DNA from 4 places in the Kitasatospora brasiliensis genome. Region 4 is predicted to be linked to each of the others. Evidence: riboswitches for the same ligand, from Rfam matches in the RefSeq annotation. Region 4 holds a riboswitch; each other region holds the start of a gene.
The links. A riboswitch is a leader RNA that binds a small molecule or an ion and turns the genes downstream of it on or off. The one in region 4 is predicted to bind cobalamin.

Region 1 (4,345 bases), on a different contig from region 4:
CCCAGCGCGGTGCGCACCCGGTGCACCGGGCCCCGGGCCTGGAGCTCGCGCAGCCGGGGCGCGAGGCGCAGCGGGTCGTGCTGGTCGAACGGCAGCTGCGCCGCGACGGTCATGGCGCCCTCCACGGGGGTGGCTCAGTCCCGCGGTCGCCGGGCGGCGACGAGGAGGTAGCCGAGCAGGTCCGTGTCGATGACGGCCTGGGGGTTGAAGTAGCACTGGGCCTCGGTGTCCTCCGGCGCCAGGTGCAGGTCCTTCGCCTGCTCCGCCAGGGCGGCGAAGGACCGGGGCACGGTCTCCTCGGTGATGTCCAGCATCTCGACGAACTCCAGGCCCGCCGCCCGCAGGATCGCCGGGTAGTCGTCGAGCGGCACGGTCGTCGAGCCCATGGTCTGCCGCAGCGGGTGGGTGGCGGGGGACGGCGAGCGGCGTCGGAAGAAGTCGGTCAGCACGACCCTGCCGCCGGGGCGCAGCACCCGGCGCATCTCCCGCAGGACCCGCCCCCGGTCGGGCATGTGGGGCATCGACTCGATCGCGAGGACGGCGTCGAAGGAGGCGTCGGCGTACGGCAGGTCCATGGCGTCGGCCTGCCGGAAGGACACCTGGCCCCGGAGGCCGGCGGTGTGCGCCAGCTCGTCGGCGCGGGCGATCTGCTCCCGGCTGACCGCGATGCCCGTCACCTCGGCGCCGGTGCGGCGGGCGATCCGTACGGCCGGGGCGCCCACCCCGCAGCCGACGTCCAGCAGGCGGGCCCCGGAGCCGAGCCGCAGGCGCTGCGCCATGACGTCGGTGAGCCGGTCGGTGGCCTGGTCGTACGTCAGCTCGCTGTGCGGGCCGTCCCAGTAGCCGAGGTGGGCGTTGTAGCCGTGCCCGTTCCCCAGGAGGTCGGCGCCGAGCAGGGTCATCCGGTCGTACATCCGCCCGACCTCCTCGGGTACGGGAGCGTTCGGCGCCGGGACGCGTTCTGCCATCTGTCCTCCTGGGGGTGACCGCCGTCGTCTGCCGCACGATCACTATCGCGTGCGGCCGGGGGCCGAAACACCGCGCGGGCGATCGGCACCGTACGGGGGAGCGGGCGCGTCGTGCGGGTACTCCACTTGTCCGAGGAACGCCGCCGGTCTCCAGGCGACGGGCGGCGCCGCGAGCGGCCCGGGCGGCCGTCCCAGGAGCCGGGCGGCACCGCTTTGACCACGCCTGATACCGTGCCAACGCCGTGGTGCACGGGAAACCGGTCGAAGTCCGGTGCGGCCCTCGCCACTGTTGCCGCGGAGTGTCGCGGCCCTCGCTGACCGGCTTGCCCAGCGGTCAGGGCCACTGGGCGGGTCACAAGAGCCGCTTGGGAAGGTCGGTCGCGGCGCGTCGATGCGGAAGCCAGGAGACCGGCCACGGCGCGACATGTTCCACGAGGGTTTTGGAGAACACGTGCCCAGCGGTCAGCCGCGTCCGTTTCGTTCCATATGTTCCGCTCGTCCCACCGGTGCGATGCGCGCCGGCCGGGTGCTCGGGGCCTTCCTGTTCATCGGCGTGCTCGGAGCCTGCACCGGCGCCCCCGCGCCCGTCGCGTCCGGCGGGGCGACCGGAAGCGCCGGGCCGGTCAGCGTGGACAACTGCGGGACCACCGTGTCCGTCGGCGCACCGCCCGAGCGGCTGGTGACGCTCAACCAGGGTGCCACCGAGGTGGCCCTGGCCCTCGGCCTGCAGTCCCGCATGGCCGGTACCGCCTACCTCGACGATGCCGTCCCGGAGAAGTGGAAGGCGGCCTACGACTCCGTCCCGGTGCTCTCCAAGAAGTACCCGACGAAGGAGAACCTCCTCGCGGCCCGTCCCGACTTCCTGTACGCCTCCTACTCCAGCGCGTACACCGACAAGGTCGCGGGCACCCGGGAGGAACTGCGGGGCCAGGGCATCCCGTCCTACGTGTCCCCGTTCGGCTGCTCGGACAAGTCCCTGGTGCCGCCGACGACCTGGCAGGCGGCGTGGGGCGAGCTGAACGACGTCGCCAAGGTCTTCGGTGTCACGGACCGGGCCGCCGCGATCCGGCAGCAGCAGGAGCAGCAGCTGGCCCAGCTGACCGCGACGGCCGCGGGCAAGGGCCTGAAGGTCCTGTGGTACGACTCGGACACCAAGACGCCGTTCGTCGGCGCCGGCCACGGCGGACCCCAGCTGGTGCTCGACGCCGTGGGCGCCACCAACGTCTTCGGGGACCTGCCCGGCGGCTGGCAGACCGTGAGCTGGGAGAAGGTCGTCGCGGCGGACCCGGACGCCATCGTGCTCGCGGACGCCGACTGGGACTCGGCCCAGTCCAGGATCGACTACCTGGAGAACGACCCCGTCCTGAGCCGGCTCGCGGCCGTGCGGCGCAAGGCCTTCGTGGTGCTGCCGTTCTCGGAGTCCACCCCCGGCGTGCTGCTCGCCGACGGCGCCGCCAAGGTGTCCGCCGGACTGAGCCGGCTGCGCCCGGGTTCATGACCACCGCGCCCCACCCCGTCGCGCGGCGCTCCGGCCGGGGCCGCGCGACGGCGGTCCTGGCCGTCGGCGTGGCCCTGCTGCTGACCACCGTGCTCCTCGGCCTGGCCGTGGGCTCGCAGCCCGAGCCGCTCCGGACGGTGATCGACGTCGTCCTGCGCCGTCTCGGGCTGGGCGACCCGCACGTGACCCTGCTGGACGACCGGATCGTCTGGCAGCTGCGGCTGCCCAGGGTCCTGGGAGCGGCCGCCACCGGCGCCGGCCTCGCGGTCTGCGGCGCGGTGCTGCAGACGCTGACCGGCAACGACCTGGCCGACCCGTTCCTGCTCGGGATCTCCGACGGAGCCGCCGCCGGCGCGGTCACCGTGATCGTCCTCGGCGTCGGGGTGACCGGCGCCGAGGGCACCGGAGCGGTGGCGACGGCGGCCTTCGCCGGCGCGCTGCTCGCCGCCGCCGTCGTCCTGGCCCTGGCCGGGGCGCGCACCCGGTCGCTGCCGACCACCCGGACCGTGCTCGCCGGCATCGCGGTGGGACAGATGTGCGGGGCCTACACCTCGTTCGTCGTGATGGTCCTCGGGGACCGCAACGCGGCGCGCGGTGTCATGGAGTGGACGCTGGGCTCGGTCGCCGGCGTGCGCTGGCCCACCGCCGTCTTCCTGACGGCGGTCGCGCTGGCCGGTGTCACGGTCCTGGCCTCCTCGGCCCGCGACCTGGACGCCTTCGCCTTCGGCGAGACCTCCGCCCGCTCCCTCGGCGTCCACGTCGAGCGCACCCGCTGGGTCCTCGTCGCCACCGCCGCGCTGGTGACCGCGTGCCTGGTCGCCCACACCGGCGTCATCGGGTTCCTCGGCCTGGTCGTACCGCACGTGGTCCGTCTCGTCTGCGGCCCGCGCCACGCCCTGCTGCTGCCCGTGTCGGCCCTGATGGGCGCGTCCCTCCTGGTCGGCAGCGACATCGTGGCGCGCTCGGTCCTCCCCGAGCGGGAGATCCCCGTCGGCGTCATCACGGCCGGGCTCGGAGCGCCCTTCTTCGCCTGGCTGCTGTGGCGCCAGGGGCGGGCCGACGGGAGGGCACAGTGACGCCGGCGCCCCCCGTCGGGCTGCGCGCGGAAGGGCTGCGGGTGCGCGTCGGCGCGGCCACCCTGCTGGACGAGGTCTCGCTCGCGTTCGGCCCCGGCCGGGTCACCGGCCTGCTCGGGCCCAACGGCGCCGGGAAGACCACCCTGCTGCGCGCGGTCGCCGGACTGACCCGGCCGAGCGCGGGGCGGGTCCTCCTGGACGGGGAGGACCTCCACGCGCTCACGGCCCGCCGACGAGCACGGCAGATGGCCTTCATGGAGCAGCAGGCGGACACCCGGCTGTCGCTGCCGGTCCGTCAGGTCATCGAGCTCGGACGCACGCCGCACCGCGGCCGCTGGCCCGTGCCGACGACCGCCGCCGCCGACGCCCACGAGCGGTCCGTGTTCGCCGACGCCGTCGCCGCGGCCGACGTCGGCCACCTGCTCGACCGGTCCTGGCCGACGCTGTCGGGCGGCGAGCGGCAGCGGGTCCAGCTCGCGCGGGCGCTGGTGCAGGAGCCCGGGGTGCTCCTGCTCGACGAGCCCACCAACCACCTCGACCTGCGCCACCAGCTCGGCTTCCTGGAAACCGTCCGCGGGCTGGGCATCACCACGGTGGCCGCGCTGCACGACCTCGAACTCGCCGCCGCCTACTGCGACGAGGTCGCCGTCCTGCTCGACGGCCGACTGGTCGCCCACGGGCCGGTCTCCGAGGTGCTCACCTCGCCCATGGTCGCGCGCGTCTACGGCGTCGACGTCACCGTGGAGCGACACCCCCGGCACGACAGACCGCACATCCGCTGGAACGGACTGCTCCACCGAAAG
Region 2 (4,345 bases), on a different contig from region 4:
GACGGCGATGCGGGCGCGCAGCGCGTCCCACTTCTCGCCCCACTGGGGGGCCACGTCGAAGTGGTCGATGTGCAGTTCGCCGCGGGCGGCGCGGGTCTCGCCGTACGCCTCGTGGCGGCCGAGCTGCTCGGCGAGGTCGGCGGAGCGCTCGTAGGCGGTGAGCATGATGCGCTCGGCGATCAGGGTGGACAGGGCCTTCGCCTGGGCGGAGTCGAAGTCGATCCGCAGCTTGAAGAAGACGTCCTGGAGGCCCATCACGCCGAGGCCCACGGGGCGCCAGCGGGAGTTGGACGTCCCGGCCTCGCTGGTCGGGTAGAAGTTGATGTCCACCACGCGGTCGAGGAAGGTGACGGCGGTGCGCACGGTGGCGTCCAGCCGCTCCCAGTCCATCGCGCCCAGCAGGTCGTCGGCGGAGGCACCGGGGGCCACGTGGGCGCCGAGGTTGACCGAGCCCAGGTTGCAGACGGCGGTCTCGGAGTCGTCCGTGACCTCCAGGATCTCCGTGCACAGGTTGGAGGAGTGCACGGTGCGGCCCGGCAGCGCGGTCTGGTTGGCGGCGCGGTTGGAGGCGTCCTTGAAGGTCATCCAGCCGTTGCCGGTCTGCGCCAGGGTGCGCATCATGCGGGCGTACAGGGTCTGCGCGGGGATGGTGCGCACGGCCTTGCCGGCCAGCTCGGCCTTGCGGTAGGCCTCGTCGAACTCGGCGCCCCACAGGTCGACCAGCTCGGGGACGTCGGCCGGGGAGAACAGCGACCAGTCCTCGTTGGCGTTGACCCGGCGCATGAACTCGTCCGGGATCCAGTGGGCCAGGTTGAGGTTGTGGGTGCGGCGGGCCTCTTCGCCGGTGTTGTCGCGGAGCTCCAGGAACTCCTCGATGTCGGCGTGCCAGGTCTCCAGGTAGACGCAGGCCGCGCCCTTGCGGCGGCCGCCCTGGTTGACGGCGGCGACCGAGGAGTCGAGGGTGCGCAGGAACGGCACGATGCCGTTGGACTTGCCGTTGGTGCCGCGGATCAGGCTGCCGCGCGAGCGGATGCGCGAGTAGGACAGGCCGATGCCGCCGGCGTGCTTGGACAGGCGGGCGATCTGCGCGTAGCGGTTGTAGATCGAGTCCAGGTTGTCCAGCGGCGAGTCCAGCAGGTAGCAGCTGGACATCTGCGGGTGGCGGGTGCCGGAGTTGAAGAGCGTCGGCGAGGAGGTCAGGTACTCCAGGCGGCTCATCAGGCCGTACAGCTCGGAGACCTCGCGCACGGACTGCTCGTTGTCGCCGACCGCCAGGCCACAGGCGACGCGGAGCAGGAAGTGCTGCGGGGTCTCGATCACCTTGCGGGTGATCGGGTGGCGCAGCAGGTAGCGGGACTGCACGGTGCGCAGGCCGAAGTACTCGAACCGGTCGTCGCCGGCGGTGTCGATCAGCGCGTCCAGGGCGGCGGCGTGCTTGGCGACGAAGTCCGCGGTGGTGTCGCCGATCAGGCCCTCGGCGTGGCCGACGGCGATCGAGGCGGAGAAGGAGACCGAGCCCTGGCTGTTCGCCTCGTCGACGATCTCCAGCGCGAGCAGGCGGGCGGCCAGCTTCGAGTACTGCGGGTCCTCGGCGATCATCGACGCGGCGGCGTCCACGGCCAGCCCGCGCAGCTCGGCGAAGTCCGAGCCGGCGTGGCGGCCGCGCAGCGCGGCGGCGGCGACATGGCCGGGGTCGACCTCGGTGAGGTCGGTGCTGCGGTCGGTGAGCAGCCGCAGCAGGGCGCCGCCGGGGTCGGAGACCGTCGGGTCGGTGAAGGCGGTACCGGTGCCCTGGGTGGGCAGGGTGACTGAGGCGGCGGTGGTCAAGGCGCTCTCTCCTGGCGGCGATCGGCGGCGGTGATCGGGGGCCGCCGGGCCGTTCGGGGCAGGGGAGCACAGCGCGAACGCCAAAACGGCGTCGCGCGACGGTGACTCCCCGGCCCGCCCGCGAGGCCCGGAGGTGTACTGCTGATGCTGGCGCGGCCTCTGCGGGAGGGCCGTGGCGCAGGCTGTCGGCAGGTACTCGGACTCGCGGCACGGCTGCTGGAGCCGCTCGCACACCGCTGCGGGGCAGTCCCGGATTCGCACCGGGTTCCCCTGCGTCGACAGCAGTAGCGAGCATACATGTAGTGCCGCCAGCTTGCGGCGGCACCATATGTTGTGCCTGTCGTGTCGCGGGTGTGGGTGGGCCGGGTGGCCGGTCAGTGCTTCAGATAGACCTTGTACGTACTCGAATCGCCGGTCGGCGACGTGAATTGGGCGATCAGCCGGTACTGCCCGGAGGCCGTCAGGGCGTCGCTCAGGGCCCGGTCGGTGGCCTTCGGCGCGGTGCTGTCGAGGACGACCATGGAGAACCATCCGTCGCGGATCGCGGCCACGCTGCCGGCGTCCCCGTGGTGCTGCGCGCCGGCGGCGTCGCGGTACTCCGTGCCGGTGCGCGCGGAGACCCACTGCTCGGGCTTGGAGACGCCGCCGAGGTAGTACTCGGCGAGTCCGTCGACCTCGGTGAGGTAGTGGCCCTGGGGGTCCGTGTGGACCCGCAGGACGGCCAGCAGGCGGCCGGAGTCGGGGCCGTTCTGGTAGCGCAGCGCGGACTGCTCCAGGCCGAGGGCGAGCAGCGCGACCCAGACCAGGATGCCCAGCTGCGGGTGGCGGAAGTGGGCGCCGACCAGCCGGGTCAGGCCGACGCCGGCGAGCGGGGCGGCCAGCAGCGCGCCGTAGCCGAGGTGGCGGAACAGCGCGCCGGAGGTGCCGGTCCACAGGTGGGCGGCGGGGATCAGCAGGGCTGTGACGGTGAGCACGGTGCCGAGCAGGGCGCGCTGGCCCCGGCTGGTGGGCAACGGGTCCTGCTCCGGCGCGTCGTGCTCGTTCATCTGCTCGCGGCGCGCGTAGGCGATGGTGCCGGCCACCGCGAGGACGGTGAACAGGCCGGCCCACTGGAGCGTGTTGAGCAGGATCGAGCCGGCCGGGCCGGGGGCGTTGCCGCGCGAGGGCGACCAGCCGGCGAGCTTGCCGAGGGTGCCGTACGGGAGCAGCAGGACGAGGGTGCCGGCGCCCGCCAGCAGGGCGCGCAGGGCGGCCGGGCCGGTCCGCTGGTACGGCCGGGCACCGGCGAAGGCGAGGGCGACCAGGGCCGGGACGGCGAAGGCCGCGGAGTAGGCGACGGCGCAGGCCAGTGCCGCGGGTGGGGCGGCGAGCAGGGCCAGCGCCGGGTGGCGGCGGGCGGTGAACACCGTGGTCCAGGCCGCGAGGGCGACCAGCAGGAGGGCGAGGGACTCGGGCGCGGCGTAGAAGCCGACCACGACGGTGGACTGGAGGACGGCGTAGACGCCGATCGCGCAGATGGCGACGCGCTCGTTGAACAGCCGGCGGGTCAGGGAGTACAGCAGGACCGTGGTGATCAGCGCGAAGCCGAGGCTGAGCAGCCGGGTGCCCCAGATGCCGTCGGCGTTCGCGGCGGCGCCGGCCAGCGGCGGGTAGAGCCAGGGCGAGCCCTGGATCCGTTCGACCAGGTCGGTGGTGACGGGGGTGCCGTGCAGCAGGTGGTCGAGCTGCTGGCGGCCGGCGACCATGGTGGCGGCCTCGTCGGGGTGGGCGGCGGCCAGCAGGCGCAGCGACAGGGCGGCCTGGACGGTCAGTACGGCGCCCAGCAGGCCGCGGGCGATCCAGCGGCGGCGGGGGCTGGTGCTCGGGTCCCAGCCGATGGCGGGGACCTCGGGGATGGTGTACGGGGCGAGGGGTATGCCGTCGGGGTTCTCCACGGCGGCGGCCGTGCGGCGCGACTCGGGCTCGGGCGCGGGCGCGGGCGCGGGCGTGCGCTCGGTGCGGCGGGGCGCGGGAGAAGGCACGGGCGCGGGCGTGGGCTCCGGCTCGTCCACCGCGACGGCCGCGCGGGGCGGCTCGACGAACGCGGGCTCGGCCTCGGCCTCGGCCATCGACTCCCGGGCGGCCCGGCGGCGGGCGGCCCGGCCCTGCTCGATGAGGTTCGGCTCGGGCTCGGCGGCGCCCACAGCGGCGGCAGCGCCAGGGGCGGAGGCGGCGGCCGCGGCGGCCCGGCGGCGGGCGGCCCGGCCCTGGGCGATCGGGTCCGGCTGGGGCTCGGTCATCGGCTCGTGGGCGGCGCGGCCGGGCGGCTCGTGGGAGAAGTCGGACTCAGTGCTCATCGGGGATTCCGGATGTCGAAGCCGTAACGGGGGTCGGACACGCGCTGCTTGAACGCGGCGAGGGTGTCCGGGACGGCCTCGACCCGCCAGTCCGCCCGCTTGACGATGTTGAACCAGACGAAGCCGACGATGTCGTCGTGCGCCTCCAGTCCGGAGAACAGCTGGTCGATGTCCGCGCGCTG
Region 3 (4,345 bases), on a different contig from region 4:
AGGAGGTGTCCGGCGCCGGGACGAACGCCCGGCCGGCCGACTTGGCGACCTCGCGCAGGAACGCGCGGCGGAACCCGTCGTTCTCCAGCGCGCCGTGCCAGGTGGTGCCCCACACCGAGCCCATCCGGCAGCCGTCCAGGAAGGTCTCCCCGCCCTCGACCGCCACCACCCCGTGGTGGATCTCATAACCCTCGACCCGCTGCCCGAACGCCTCGCCGACCGGCCGGGCCAGCACCTTCTCCACGCCGAAGCGCACCCGCGTCGGCAGCAGCGCGAGCCCCTCGACCGCGCCCGCCTTCGACTCGACCTCGTCCACGATCGAGTGCGCCAGCATCTGGTAGCCGCCGCAGACGCCGAGGATCGGCAGTCCGTCCTCCGCCCGCGCCCGCAGGGCCGACTCCAGGCCCCGCTCGCGCAGCCAGGCGAGGTCCGCGACGGTGGCTCGGGTGCCGGGCAGCACCACCAGGTCGGCGTCGGCCAGCTCCTCCGGCCTGGTCGCCCAGCGCACCAGCACGCCGGGCTCCTGGGCGAGCGCGTCCAGGTCGGTGAAGTTGGACAGCCGGGGGAAGCGCACCACCGTCACCCGCAGCACGTCCGCGCCGAGCGGCCCGCGTCCGTCCGTCCGTTCCACCACGGTGGACAGGTCCAGCGAGTCCTCGGCGTCCAGCCAGAGTCCGGGCAGCATCGGCAGGGTGCCCAGCACCGGACGGCCGGTCAGCTCGCGCAGCATCTCCAGGCCGGGCGCGAGCAGCCGCGCGTCGCCGCGGAACTTGTTGACGAACCAGCCCGCCACGTGCCGCTGGTCCTCCGCGGACAGCAGCGCCAGCGTCCCGTACATCGCCGCGAAGACCCCGCCGCGGTCGATGTCCCCGACCACCACCACCGGCAGGTCGGCGGCCGTGGCCAGGCCCATGTTGGCGATGTCGCGGTCACGCAGGTTGATCTCGGCGGGCGAGCCCGCGCCCTCGCAGACCACCACGTCGTAGCGGCGGCGCAGATCGGCCAGGCACTCCAGGGAGCGCTCCAGCAGGACGGGCTTGCGCTCGCGGTAGTCCAGCGCGCCCACCTCGGCGACCGGCCGGCCCAGCAGCACCACCTGGCTGCGACCGTCCGCGCCGGGCTTGAGCAGCACCGGGTTCATCGCGGCCTCCGGCTCCACCCGGGCGGCCTGCGCCTGCATCGCCTGGGCGCGGCCGATCTCCGCGCCGTCGGCGGTGACGAAGGAGTTGAGCGACATGTTCTGCGCCTTGAACGGCGCGACCCGGGCGCCCTGGCGGGCGAGCCAACGGCAGATCCCGGCCGTCACCACGCTCTTGCCCGCGTCCGAGGTCGTCCCAGCGACCAGCAGCGCGTTCGTCATACCCGTCCCCTCTTCTTCAGGAGCGTGCGCAGCAGCACGTGCCCGGCGACCGCGGTGCCCAGCGCCAGCGCGCCCACCCGCCGGGAGAGCGCGCAGGCCCGCTCGATGTCGTCCACCGTCACCGGCCGCAGCTCCGCGCCCAGGACCGGCCGGTCCTCCACCCGCTCTCCGTACCGGAGCGTCCCGCCCAGCCGGACGCCCACCGCGCCGGCGAACGCCGCCTCCGCCTGGCCCGCGTTCGGGCTCGGGTGCGCGGAGCCGTCCCGGCGCCAGACCCGCCAGGCGGTCCGGGGCTCGGGCGCGGCGGCCACCGTCAGCAGCGCCGTCAGCCGGGCGCCGGGCCAGCCCGCCAGGTCGTCCAGCCGGGCCGAGGCCCAGCCGAAGCGGGCGTAGCGCGGCGAACGGTGGCCCACCATCGCGTCCAGGGTGTTGACGGCGCGGAAGGCCAGCAGGCCGGGGGTGCCGGCCAGGGCGCCCCAGGTCAGCGCGTTCACCACGGCGTCGGCGGTGTTCTCGGCGACCGACTCGACCACCGCCCGGGCGATCTGCTGCCCGTCCAGCGCGCTCGGGTCCCGTCCGCACAAGTGCGGCAGCCGCTCCCGGGCGGCCGCGAGGTCGTCGGCGGCCAGCGAACGGCCGATGGTGCGCGCCTCCCTGGTCAGCGAGGTGCCGCCGAGCACCGTCCAGGTCGCGGCCGCCGCCAGCGCCGCCCGGCCCAGCGGGCGTCGGCCGACCGTACGGTCCATGGCGAGCGCGCCCGCCGCGACCGCGCCCACGCACAGCGCCGTGTACCCGGCGCCGGTGGCCCGGTCGTCGCGCCACAGCCGTCGCTCCAGCCGGGTCGCGGCGCTGCCGAAGACGGCCACCGGGTGGCCCCGGCGGGGGTCGGCGAAGCGGGCGTCGGCGGCGTAACCCGCGACGGCGCCGAGTGCGAAGGCGACGGCGCGGGTCAGCGGGCGCGGAGCAGGCGCCAGTGGGCGGGGAGCAGGCACCAGCGGGCGTGGAGACGGCGTCAGCGGGGTCATCGGCCGCACGGCGGAAGGCAGCTCGGCGTCCGGCAGGGCGGGGCAGCCTGCATCGCGTGCGTGTCCTCACTCAGGGTCCGCGCCCTGGATCGACGTGACGGGGGCGAGAGTCTCCTGGCTTCCGGGTCGAACGCACTCCCGGAGCCTTCCAGCGGCCTTCGACGGCCGCCGTGGCGTTGTTCCGAGCGTGCTTCCCGGTGACAGTGGCGGGACCGCGCCGGAATTCCACCGGCTTCCTCTCCATGCCTCCGTTTGGCCTCAGGATCCCATCACGGGCTCGAAGCGGGAGTCAACCGAGGTCACGGAGGGGTTGGTCACACGCGGGCGGGGCTGACGGCCGGTGGGATCGTCACCGACGCACCGTTCGTTTCCGACGCCTCCTCAGCACCTTTCCGGCACCTCCCCGGTGCCTCTTCCCATGTCGTCGGGCCGCCCCCGGTGACCCGAACGGCCCAGTCCGGTGGCCGGGCGGGCGGTATGCCGGTGAACTGGTGCACGAACACCGTCCGGTCCGTGAGCAGCGGGCACGTGAGCAGCGGAGCACGTGAAGAGCGGGGCACGTGAGCAACAGGCCACGTGAACAGCGGAGCACGTGAACAACAGAGCAGGGGAGCGAGATGCGTTGGGGAACCGCCGCCGTCGTGGCGGCCGCCGCGGTCGGGGCAGCCGTGCTGGTGGTCGGTCGTCGGGCCTCCGAGCGGCTGGTCCGTCCGGCGACCGCCGCCCGGGAGTCCGGGCCGGTCCTGGTCCGGGACCTGGCTCCCGGCCGGGTCACCTTCACCCGCGGCCCGGCGAGCCTGCGCCCGGGCCGCTGGGCGGTCGAGTGGGGGGACGGCGGGCACGCGGTCGTGGAGGAGATCCTGCACAGCGACGAGCGGGGCGTCACCCGACGGCTGGTCCGCGCCGAGCGCGGCACCCTCACCCCCGGGACCGAGGTCCGCTTCACACCCCGTGTTCTGCTCGGCGACCCCGCCGAGGCGCTCGGCCTCGCCTTCACCGACACCGCCGCCGAAGGCGAGCTCGGCTCCCTGCCCGCCTGGCGGCTCGACGGCAAACGCGGCACCTGGGTGATCCTGGTGCACGGTCCCGAGGCCGACCGCGGGCAGACCCTCCCGGTGCTCCCCCTCCTCCACCGGCTCGGCCTGCCCGTCCTCTCCGTCACCTACCGCGGCGACCAGGGCGCCCCCGCCTCCCCGGACGGGCTGAGCCACTTCGGCGAGACCGAGTGGCGGGACATCGAGTCGGCGGTACGGCTGGCGCTGGACGGCGGCGCGGGCAAGGTGATCCTGTACGGCTGGTCCCTGGGCGCCACCATGGTCCTCCAGACGGCGGCCCGTTCGGCCTGGTCGCACGCCATCCGCGGCCTGGTCCTCGACTCGCCGGTGCTCGATCTCCCGGCCTCGGCCCGCCGGGACGCCGCCCGGGCCGGCTACCGGGGCGTCGCCGCGGAGCTGGGCGCGCTCGCCGCCGAGGGCCGCACCGGCGTCGACCTCGCCGACTTCGGCCGCCTCGCCGACGGCACCGACCTGCGCGTCCCCACCCTCCTGCTGCACAGCCCCGAGGACCGGATCGCTCCCTTCCGCACCGCCGAGAAGCTGGCCGCCGTCCGCCACGACGTGGTCAGCCTTCGGCCCTTTCCCGGTGCCGACCACGCCACCCTCTGGAACACCGCCCCCGACCACTACACCGAACTCCTCCGCCGCTGGCTCACGCCGCTCCTTTAGCGCCCGTTCCGCCCCCCGCTCGGGTTCTCGTTCCGCCCCCCGGTCGAACGGGCGGTTTCGGCTGGGTCCCGTCGGCTATTCCGGCGCACTTCCCCCCGCCCGTGCGTGAACGTTTCTCCATTCCATCGGGCGGCCGCGAGAAGTCGGATCCGCCGACTTCTCGTGCAGTACGCCTCCCCTTGTCCGCCCGGTTTCCGTCCGGATTCGGGCTGGACAGCCCTGGCGGGAGTCGATGG
Region 4 (4,345 bases):
CACCGTCGCGGCCCGGGTGGAGCACGTCGGACGGACCTCGATGGACGTGGCCGTGATGGTGACCTCGGAGCGGTGGAACCTCACCGGGCCCGTCACCACGGTGGCGACGGCACAACTCGTCTTCGTGGCGGTCGACGCGGAGGGCCGGCCGCACCAGGTCCCTGAGCTGGTCCTGGAGAGCGCCGAGGACCAGCGGCGCGGCCGGGCGGCACAGGAGCGCCGGGCCCGTCGGGCCGCGGCGGCGCGCGGCCGGGCGGAATAACCCCGCGCGGCCGGGCCGAACAGCCCTTCGGCGGACGGGCCGGGGCAGTCCCGCGGCGGATGGGCCGGGCAGCCCCTCACGGCCCAGCCGTCTCACCATGCAGACGCCTTCCGAGATTTCCGCTTCCACGCCGTCGTTTTGCCTCTAAGCTGGCGGGGCAGCTGGTTCGCCCTGCCCGCCAGGCAGGCGCGTCGCAAGAGGGAACCCGGTGGGAATCCGGGACTGCCCCGCAGCGGTGAGCGGGAACGACCGCCGTCATACGCACTGGACCCGGGACGGGTCTGGGAAGCGACGGCCAGTAGGTGTCCGCCCTGGAACCAGGGCGGCCGTGCCCGCGAGTCCGAAGACCTGCCACTGCCCGTACGCGACCGTTCGCGTGCGGCCATCCGGTGACCTCGTGGGCGGGTCGGCGACCACACCAGGCGGGGCCGCGCACGGGCGCGGGCGACCGCCCGGTCCGTCAACCCTTCGCGTCCTCGGGCCGTCACCGGTCATGTGAGGAATCAGGCTCGCGAAGGAGAGTCCCTTGACCACGAAGTCCGCAGCCGCGGCCACCGTGCACGGTTACCCCCGCCAGGGCCGCAACCGTGAGTTGAAGAAGGCGATCGAGGGGTACTGGAAGGGCGCCGTCACGGCGGAGGATCTGCTGGCCACCGCGGCCGACCTGCGCCGGGCGAACTGGCAGCAGCTCGCCGGGGCCGGGATCGAGGAAGTCCCGACCGGTGACTTCTCGCTCTACGACCACGTGCTCGACACGAGCGTGGCGGTCGGGGCGATCCCGCCGCGCCACCGGGCGGCGGTGGCCGCCGACGAGCTGGACGGGTACTTCGCGATGGCGCGCGGCACCCAGCAGGTGCCGCCGCTGGAGATGACCAAGTGGTTCGACACCAACTACCACTACCTGGTGCCGGAGTTGGGGCCGGACACGGTGTTCGCCGCCGATCCGTCCAAGGCGGTGGGCGAGCTGCGGGAGGCGCTGTCGCTCGGCCACCGGGCCCGGCCGGTGTTGGTCGGGCCGGTGACCTACCTGCTGCTGGCCAAGCCGGCGCCCGGGGTGGCCGCCGACTTCCAGCCGATCACCCTGCTGGACCGGCTGCTGCCGGTCTACGCCGAACTGCTCGCGGAGCTGAAGGACGCCGGCGCCGAGTGGGTGCAGCTGGACGAGCCCGCGCTGGTGCAGGACCGCACCCCCGCCGAGTTGAACGCCGCCGCCCGCGCCTACCGCGAGCTGGGCGCCCTCACCGAGCGGCCCAAGCTGCTGGTGGCGAGCTACTTCGACCGGCTCGGGGAGGCGCTGGCGGTGCTGGCGAAGACCCCGGTCGACGGTCTGGCACTGGACTTCACCGGCCCGGCCGCCGCGAACCTGGCGGACCTCGCCGCGGTGGGCGGGCTGCCCGGCAAGCGCCTGGTGGCGGGGGTGATCGACGGACGCAACATCTGGATCAACGACCTGGAGAAGTCCCTCGCCACCCTGGCCACCCTGCTGGGCCTCGCGGACACGGTCGACGTGGCGCCGTCCTGCTCGCTGCTGCACGTGCCGATCGACGCCGCCGCCGAACGCGACATCGACCCGCAGATCGCGCGCTGGCTGGCCTTCGCCAAGCAGAAGGCGCGGGAGGCCGTGCTGCTCGCCCGGGGCCTGCGCGAGGGTATCGGCGCGGTCACCGCCGAACTGGCCGCCAATCGCGCCGACCTCGCCTCGCGTGCGGCCTCGCCGATCACCCGGGACCCGGCGGTGCGTGCCCGCGCCGCCGCCGTCACCGCCGAGGACACCCGCCGCGCCCAGGCCTACCCGCAGCGGACGGAGGCCCAGCGGGCCCGGCTCGGCCTGCCGCTGCTGCCCACCACCACCATCGGCTCCTTCCCGCAGACCACCGAACTGCGCACCGCCCGCGCCGACCTGACCGCCGGGAGGATCGACGCGGCGGCCTACCGGGAGCGGATGGAGGCCGAGGTCCGCGAGGTCATCGGCTACCAGGAGAAGGCCGGGCTGGACGTCCTGGTGCACGGCGAGCCCGAGCGCAACGACATGGTCCAGTACTTCGCCGAGCAGCTCACCGGCTACCTGGCCACCCGGCACGGCTGGGTGCAGTCCTACGGCACCCGGTACGTGCGCCCGCCGGTGCTGGCCGGCGACATCTCCCGCCCGCACCCGATGACCACCGAGTGGTTCGGCTACGCCCAGGGCCTGACCGTGCGCCCGGTCAAGGGCATGCTGACCGGCCCGGTCACCATGCTCGCCTGGTCCTTCGTCCGCGACGACCAGCCGCTGGCCGACACCGCCCGGCAGGTCGCCCTCGCCCTGCGCGACGAGGTCACCGACCTGGAAGCGGCGGGCGCTGCCGTCGTCCAGGTCGACGAGCCGGCGCTGCGCGAGACCCTCCCGCTGCGCGCCGCCGCCCGCCCGGCGTACCTGGCGTGGGCCACCGAGGCGTTCCGGCTGGCCACTTCGGGCGTCCGGGCGGACACCCAGATCCACACCCACATGTGCTACGCCGAGTTCGGCGCCATCATGACGGCGATCGACGAGCTGGACGCGGACGTCATCTCCCTGGAGGCCACCCGCTCGCACATGGAGGTGGCCGGTGAACTGGCCGAGGCGGGCTACCCGCGGGAGGTCGGCCCCGGCGTCTGGGACATCCACTCCCCGCGCGTCCCGAGCACCGAGGAGGTGGTCTCGCTGCTGCGCGCGGGCCTGGCCGCGATCCCGGCGGAGCGCCTGTGGGTCAACCCGGACTGCGGGCTGAAGACCCGCGGCTGGCCGGAGACCCGGGCCTCGCTGGAGGGACTGGTCGGCGCAGCCCGGCTGCTGCGCGCCGAACTGGCCGACTGACGGGGCCGGTTGACGTGCATCGGGGCGGGTGCGGCAGTGGTGCCGCACCCGCCCCGGGGTGGTTCGTCACACGGAGGCCGGCACCGCCCGCCGGCCCGGGCCGTGGTAGGAGGCGAGCGGGCGGATCAGGGCGTTGTGGGTGAGCTGCTCGGTGATGTGGGCGGTCCAGCCGGTGATCCGGCTCAGCACGAAGATCGGGGTGAAGACGGGGGTGTCGAAACCCATCAGGTGGTAGGCCAGGCCGGCCGGGTAGTCGAGGTTGGGGTGGATGCCCTTGCGCTCCAGCACGGCCTCGCGCAGCGCGGTGTGCAGGGCGGCCAGCCGGGCGGCCTCCGGGTCCGTGGTGCGGGCGACCAGGTCGTCGAGGGCGGCCTGCATGATCGGCACCCGGGAGTCCCCGTGCTTGTAGACGCGGTGGCCGAAGCCCATGATCTTCCGCTTGGCGGCGAGGGCCTCGTCCAGCCAGTCGGCGGCGCGGGCGGGCTCCCCGATCTCCGTCAGCATGTGCATCACCGCCTCGTTGGCGCCGCCGTGCAGCGGGCCCTTGAGGGCGCCGATCGCCGCGGTGACGGCGCTGTAGAGGTCGGAGAGGGTGGAGGTGACCACCCGGGCGGTGAAGGTGGAGGCGTTGAAGCTGTGCTCCGCGTAGAGCACCAGGGAGATCTCCAGGCAGCGGACCACCTCGGGCGCCGGGACGGAGCCGAAGCACATCCGGAAGAAGTTCTCGGCGTAGCCGAGGTCAGGGCTCGGCGGGATCGGGTCCAGGCCCCGGCGGCGGCGCTGGTCGGCGGCCACGACGGTGGGCAGCTTCGCCAGCAGGGTGAGCGACTTGGTGAGGTTGGGGGCCGGGCGGCCGTCGTCCTCGGCCGGGTCCTCGGCGCCGAAGAAGCTGACGGCGGTGCGCAGCACGTCCATCGGGTGGCAGGTCTCGGGCAGCTTGGCGAGCAGCTCGGCGGCGGTGCGGTCGAGCGGGCGCAGGGCGCGCTCGCGGGCTTCGAACTCCAACAGCTGCGCCCGGTCGGGGAGTTCGCCGTGCCAGAGCAGGTACGCGACCTCCTCGAAGGAGCGGTGGGCGGCCAGGTCCTGGACCGGATAGCCGCGGTAGGTGAGGGAGTTGGACTCCTGGAGGACGGTGGAGATCCCGGTGGTGTCGACGACGACACCCGCGAGGCCGCGGTGGATCTCGGTCATGGTGCTGGGCATGGTGGTGCCTCCGGTGCGTCAGGTGCCGGGCGGGAGGGTGAAGTCGA

Region 1: it holds a riboswitch for cobalamin, as region 4 does, so the genes downstream of both, QWJ13_RS29595 (ABC transporter substrate-binding protein) here and metE (5-methyltetrahydropteroyltriglutamate--homocysteine S-methyltransferase) in region 4, are expected to answer to the same signal.
Region 2: it holds a riboswitch for cobalamin, as region 4 does, so the genes downstream of both, QWJ13_RS21205 (ribonucleoside-diphosphate reductase subunit alpha) here and metE (5-methyltetrahydropteroyltriglutamate--homocysteine S-methyltransferase) in region 4, are expected to answer to the same signal.
Region 3: it holds a riboswitch for cobalamin, as region 4 does, so the genes downstream of both, QWJ13_RS24150 (cobalamin biosynthesis protein) here and metE (5-methyltetrahydropteroyltriglutamate--homocysteine S-methyltransferase) in region 4, are expected to answer to the same signal.

Annotation. Positions count from the first base shown of each region.
Region 1 is NZ_JAUOOW010000008.1:210,522-214,866, forward strand. It holds gene QWJ13_RS29585 (cytochrome P450) at 1-113, opposite strand, end outside; gene QWJ13_RS29590 (SAM-dependent methyltransferase) at 135-968, opposite strand; cobalamin riboswitch at 1,195-1,399, shown strand; gene QWJ13_RS29595 (ABC transporter substrate-binding protein) at 1,480-2,466, shown strand; gene QWJ13_RS29600 (FecCD family ABC transporter permease) at 2,463-3,542, shown strand; gene QWJ13_RS29605 (ABC transporter ATP-binding protein) at 3,539-4,345, shown strand, end outside.
Region 2 is NZ_JAUOOW010000005.1:370,278-374,622, reverse strand. It holds gene QWJ13_RS21205 (ribonucleoside-diphosphate reductase subunit alpha) at 1-1,803, opposite strand, end outside; cobalamin riboswitch at 1,998-2,152, opposite strand; gene QWJ13_RS21200 (ArnT family glycosyltransferase) at 2,202-4,163, opposite strand; gene QWJ13_RS21195 (glycoside hydrolase family 26 protein) at 4,160-4,345, opposite strand, start outside.
Region 3 is NZ_JAUOOW010000006.1:299,063-303,407, reverse strand. It holds gene QWJ13_RS24155 (cobyric acid synthase) at 1-1,360, opposite strand, end outside; gene QWJ13_RS24150 (cobalamin biosynthesis protein) at 1,357-2,352, opposite strand; cobalamin riboswitch at 2,493-2,624, opposite strand; gene QWJ13_RS24145 (alpha/beta hydrolase family protein) at 3,003-4,109, shown strand.
Region 4 is NZ_JAUOOW010000001.1:78,203-82,547, reverse strand. It holds gene QWJ13_RS00320 (acyl-CoA thioesterase) at 1-262, shown strand, start outside; cobalamin riboswitch at 407-632, shown strand; gene metE (5-methyltetrahydropteroyltriglutamate--homocysteine S-methyltransferase) at 789-3,095, shown strand; gene QWJ13_RS00310 (bifunctional 2-methylcitrate synthase/citrate synthase) at 3,162-4,298, opposite strand; gene prpB (methylisocitrate lyase) at 4,317-4,345, opposite strand, start outside.